Rubripirellula amarantea: one gene and its partner. The protein of the gene in region 1 interacts with the protein of each later gene in a pairwise test. Links are inferred from orthologs where the notes say so. Each region holds a gene or a part of one and is shown in the gene's direction. Other genes may lie near its edges.

The links. The genes of interacting proteins can lie anywhere in the genome.
Region 2: the proteins of typA (region 1) and rlmKL interact in binary tests that used the Escherichia coli proteins (3 or more experiments, as listed by UniProt). The link is inferred for Rubripirellula amarantea from one-to-one orthologs.

The regions. Positions count from the first base shown.
Region 1 is NZ_SJPI01000003.1:512,046-514,922, forward strand. It holds typA (translational GTPase TypA), read left to right. Parts: upstream 1-471; coding sequence 472-2,283; downstream 2,284-2,877. Other genes in the region: Pla22_RS21905 (acetolactate synthase), read right to left, coding at 2,542-2,877. UniProt on the Escherichia coli protein: A 50S ribosomal subunit assembly protein with GTPase and nucleotide-independent chaperone activity, required for 50S subunit assembly at low temperatures, may also play a role in translation.
Region 2 is NZ_SJPI01000001.1:1,324,518-1,327,483, forward strand. It holds rlmKL (bifunctional 23S rRNA (guanine(2069)-N(7))-methyltransferase RlmK/23S rRNA (guanine(2445)-N(2))-methyltransferase RlmL), read left to right. Parts: upstream 1-355; coding sequence 356-2,578; downstream 2,579-2,966. Other genes in the region: Pla22_RS04790 (family 16 glycoside hydrolase), read right to left, coding at 1-179; hemB (porphobilinogen synthase), read left to right, coding at 2,675-2,966. UniProt on the Escherichia coli protein: Specifically methylates the guanine in position 2445 (m2G2445) and the guanine in position 2069 (m7G2069) of 23S rRNA. Methylation occurs before assembly of 23S rRNA into 50S subunits.

The DNA.
Region 1 (2,877 bases):
AAGCAGCGGGCGCGAATGCATCTTTCGCAAATAAGTTATCCAGCAAGCCAAGAATGGCTAGCTAAATCGGCGAACCTTGCCACAAAACAGATCATGTCGATCCCGGGGAAGGCTCATCCACTTTTGGGAGTGCGAAAACACTGCCGCGTCGTTCGAGCTTGGGGAAGTGAAAAATATCGCATAGCGAGCCATTCGTCGCAACGGCACTGTGATTAATGATTTCAATAAACCTAGCTGCACTCGCTAACGTGAAAACAGATACCACTAGTTGCCTTCAGCGGTGCGCCTAGCTGGATTGCAGAAAAGCGTCTCGACGTTGGCGATCGAACTAGGTCTTATAGCGATCCTGAAAATTCTGCAGCGTCCACGAATCATCCACAACCGCTGGGTTGATCGCGATGATTGAGCCTCTCACTCTCCTAAGGAGCGGCCATTTCCGGACGCGCACCACTCCTAAAGTGACTGATTCCCTTGCGCCGCGAAGACATTCGAAACATCGTTATCATTGCCCACGTCGACCATGGTAAAACCACCCTGGTTGACTGCCTGTTGCGCCAAAGTGGCCAGTATCGTGACAGTGAGCTTAAGGGCGAACGAATCCTCGACTCCAACGACCTCGAGCGTGAACGAGGCATCACGATCTTGGCCAAGAACATCGCGATTCCTTATCGCGGCGTGAAGATCAACCTTATCGACACCCCCGGTCACGCGGACTTCGGTGGCGAAGTCGAACGCGTTGTGAAGATGGCTGACGGGTGCCTCGTCCTGGTTGATGCGGCGGAAGGCCCAATGCCTCAAACTCGCTTCGTGCTTGAAAAAGCTCTCGAAGCGGGAGTCCGTCCCATCATCGTCGTCAACAAGGTCGATCGTCCTGATGGACGCCCAACGGAAGCCCTCGATGAAGCGCTTGAGTTGCTGGCCGATCTCGGTGGTGAAGAGCAACTTGATCACGTCAAGTACGTCTACACCAGTGCGAAGGAAGGCTACGCCACCACGGACCCGACAACTCCGACCACGGACATGCGGCCGCTTCTCGACCTGTTCGTCGACGCACTGCCTGGTCCTGAAGTCGACATGGACGCTCCGCTGCAAATGATGGTCACGACGCTGGATTGGTCCGAGTACGTTGGCCGGATCGCCGTGGGACGCATCCAAGCTGGCACCATCGTGAACGGTTCAACCATCGACCTGCACACCAAGGACGGCCCGAAGAAACAAAAAATCACCGGTCTATTCACGTTCAACAACCTGGGACGTGTGGCAACCGAACGGGCTTCAGCTGGCGACGTCGTTGCGGTGGAAGGCTTGCAGTCGGTTGAAATCGGAGACACCATTTCAGAGGTTGACGCAAACAATGCTTTGCCTCGACTGAAGGTCGACGAACCGACCCTGGAAATGGTATTCAGCGTCAATACCTCACCGCTCGTCGGACGCGAAGGCAAGTATGTCACCACGCGTCAACTCAAGGCTCGCCTTGAAAAAGAACTCGAGCGGAATGTGGCTCTACGAGTTGAAATGGTTGAAGGTGCCGAAGCCTACGCCGTTAAAGGGCGAGGCGTTTTGCACTTGGCAATCTTGATTGAAACAATGCGACGCGAGGGCTTCGAATTAAGCGTGGGCAAGCCACGTGTGATCAACCGTGAAGTCAACGGAAAGATGCACGAACCCTTTGAAACGCTAGCCGTTGAAGTTCCAGCCGATGCAATGGGCCCAGTCATGGAACTTGTTGGTCATCGTCGTGGACAACTCGATTCGATGTCACCGCGAGGCGAGTACATGTTGCTGAAGTTCTTTATCCCATCTCGCGGATTGATTGGACTTCGAACGCGCCTGCTTAACGCAACCCGCGGTACAGCGATCATCAATCACCGTTTCTCGGACTACCGTGAAATGGAAGGTGAAGTGCCACGTCGAAGTAACGGCGTATTGGTATCGATGGTATCAGGCAAGACGATGCCGTTTGCAATGTTCGGCCTTCAAGACCGAAGCGAATTGCTAGTACCTGCAGGCACCGAAGTCTACGAAGGAATGATCGTCGGTGAAAACGTTCGCGACAACGACCTAGTCGTCAATCCTTGTCGGGAAAAGCAATTGACCAACATGCGAGCCAGTGGCAGCGACGAGAACGTGATCCTAAAACCGCCGCGTGATATGTCACTTGAAGCGGCACTGGAATACATCGAAGAAGATGAACTTGTCGAAGTGACGCCAGAAAACATTCGCTTGCGAAAAATCTTGCTTAAAGAATCGGACCGGCGCCGAGTCAGTCGCAACGCTTCTTAATCAGCAGCGGTTCTGAAACAGGATTCGCACTGCACAGCGCTGCGTAACGAAAGTCACGATGACTTTCGCCGTTGGCGTGAAGCCGCGATCACTTACTACGACTGAGCGTCACGAAGGCCGTGTGAGATCCTGGGGTCACAACCCCCACGTGCTCATGAAATCATTGTGCCCGCATAACTTTAGCGATTACGTAACTTAGCGATTATCTAATCCAGTGCATACGTAACCCAGCGATTACGTAACCCAGTGCCTCGATACCTAGCCTTCTCGGGTTGGGTCGTCCTCCAGGTCACCTTCGGTGATGATGGTGAACCCTTTCTCGATGAGGGTTTGCATTGCGAATTCAGTGTTTTCAACCATGATCGCAACTGCCGGCTTGCCGTTGGGACGAACAATCAAAGGGTAGGCCTGCGTGATGTTCAGTTCCGCTTGCAACAGCGCCGTACAGACTCGCAACAGTGGTTGCGGTCCCGCTGGAAGTTCGACACCAACCAAGTCGGTTTCGATAATCGCCAAGCCGCTTCGTTCGAGGATTTCGCGACCGCGATCGGCGTCGCTGACCAAGAACCGAACGAACGCACATTCAGCAGCGTC
Region 2 (2,966 bases), on another replicon or contig:
CAATCATGCCAGGGGTTTTCGCCATCAATGATCAATACCGAGATTATCGGTTCCGGGGTGGCAGCCTCCACTGCTGGTTCATCCGCACCGGTAGTGGGTAGCAGCAGCACGTCGGCCAAGAATAGAGCGGCTAAGACCGAAGAGACGTAGAGGAGGTAGTTGCTTCGCATGAATGACATCAACTTCGTGACAAAAGGGACTAAGCTACACAAACGCTGGCTCAACCAAAACGCTTTGGCATTGTATCATCCATAGCTGCAAACGTCTGGTTCTTCGGACATCAATTTGCCCGACCTAGTGTCTGTTTTCACATCGCGATCAAGGAACCTCGCTCATCTCTGAATCCTTTCAATTTATCGCCGCCTGCGCCTTCGGACTCGAATCCGTCGTGCGCCGGGAACTGGAATCACTCGAGATCGAGTCTGTAATCGCATCGTCGGGCAGAGTTCACTTTCAGGGCGATTGGCAAACGCTGATGAAAACGAACTTGTGGTTGCGAACGGCAGACCGCATTTTGTGGCAAGTCGCCAAATTCCGAGCGGATGATTTCGACGCCCTTTTTGACCAAACCATGGCGATCACCTGGGGTGATATTATCCCCATCGACGCCCAATTCCCGGTGACGGGGCGAGCGATCAACTCTCAGCTCTCTAGCGTTCCGGCAGTGCAACGCAGCGTCAAACGAGCCGTCGTCAACGCAATGCAACGAGATCACCATTCCACCGAGCTTCCCGAAACAGGTGCCCTCTACAAAATTGACATTGGCTTACTCGACAACGAAGCCACACTGACCATTGATACCACCGGTCGCAGCCTGCACGCTCGAGGATATCGCACCGATATTTCGCGAGCACCGTTGAAGGAGACCCTTGCCGCGGCGTTGGTCCAGTTAAGTTACTGGCAAGCAGGCCGTCCATTGATTGATCCTTTCTGCGGCAGTGGCACGATTCCAATCGAAGCCGCGTTGATCGGCCGCAAGATCGCTCCGGGAATCAACCGCGAGTTCGTGTTTGAGTCTTGGCCGACGTTCGATAACACCATTGCAAGTGATCTGCGATCCGATGCCGTCAGCGGACAGTTACCTGCTTTGGAAACGCGACTTTTGGGCAGCGATATTGATGGTCGCGTATTGCGAGCAGCCCGCGATAACGCGGTTCGCGCCGGTGTCGATGCTGACGTTCACTTTGAACAATCAGATGTCACCAACGTCAGCAGCCGCAAACGGTTCGGATGCTTGATCACCAACCCGCCGTATGGACATCGCATCGGAGCTGATGAACCACTCCCCGAAGGCGGTCCCAAGTACCGTACTCGCAGCCAAGAAAACCGTACGCTTCGACCCCATAGCCGCGAACTTGACGATCTCTATTCAAGTTTGCCGGATGTATTCCGACGCTTACCCACGTGGTCGCACTACGTCCTGACCGCCTATCCACAATTTCAATCGCTCGTCGGTCGCGACGCCGATCGACGGCGGAAGCTGTACAACGGCCGCATTGAGTGCACGTATTACCAATTCCATGGTCCCAAACCAGTCGTTGAAGAACGCGAACATGACGACAAAGTCGAAACGCTTGTTCATGCGCAAGGCGAAGCAGCCTTTGGTGGCTTATCAGCGAAATCTCGCGAGCAAGCAACGCTGTTCGCCAGTCGGCTCAGAAAACGTGCGAAGCATCTTCGTCGTTGGCCAACCAAAAAGGAAATCACTTGCTTCCGTCTCTACGAGCGGGACATTCCAGAAATTCCTCTTATCGTAGACCGCTACGAAGATGAATTGCATATCACCGAGTATGAACGTCCGCACGATCGAAGCCCAGCCGAACACGCCAATTGGCTTGAACTGATGGCTAAGACCGCTGGCGAGACTCTCGATGTGCCAGCAGCAAAGACGCATCTTAAGACTCGCCTTCGCCAACGCGGCAAACGACAACACGAGAAGGTAGCCGATACCAATCATCGCATCGAAGTTCGCGAAGGCGGGCTGAAGTTCCTGGTCAATTTGCAGGACTACGTCGACACCGGCTTGTTCCTCGACCATCGCAATACGCGATCAATGGTTCGTGACGAAGCCAAAGGCAAACGCTTTCTAAATCTATTTGCGTACACGGGTTCCTTTACTGTTTACGCAGCCGACGGAGGTGCGAAGTCCACGACCAGTGTGGACCTTTCGCGCAGCTACCTCGATTGGGCATGGGAAAACATGCGTCTTAATGAATTTGTTGGTAATCAGCATCGTTTTGTCACCGAAGACATCCGCGAGTTCATTGACACTCACGCACCAGGCGAGGCCTACGATTTGGTCGTCCTTGATCCGCCAACGTTTTCTAATAGCAAACGAACGGAACAAGATTGGGATGTCGCCCGTGATGCGGTGCCGTTGATCAAGCAGATCATGCCGCTTGTCAGTTCCGGTGGCGTGATCTACTTCTCCACCAACTTTCGTCGCTTTAAACTCGATCCTCAAGAACTGCTTTCTGGTCCAAATCCTTGCAGCGCGATTCACGAGATCAGTCGCCAAACCGTCCCCGAAGATTATCGCAACCAACGAATCCATCGTTGTTGGCGCATCGTTAAGTAGCGACCTGCCCCATTCAAAACATCGACCGAGCACCTAAGATAGCGAGGTCGGCAATTCGCTTTCGCCATTCCGTCACCTTTCGACTCGATACCGACCATGACTCAATTTGCTCGCGGCCCCTTTCCCGGCACTCGTATGCGTCGAACTCGCACGCACGATTGGTCACGACGACTTGTTTCCGAATCAATGCTTTCAGTAGATGATTTGATTTGGCCGTTGTTTGTCATGGACCAAACGGGTCGACAAAGTGTAGCCAGCTTGCCAGGCGTGGATCGCTTGGGAACCGACCAAGTTTGCCATGAAGTGGAACGCGCGGTGAACACTGGGATTCCCGCGATTGCGATCTTCCCCGCCACCGATGCATCATTAAAGACCGAAGATGCCAAGG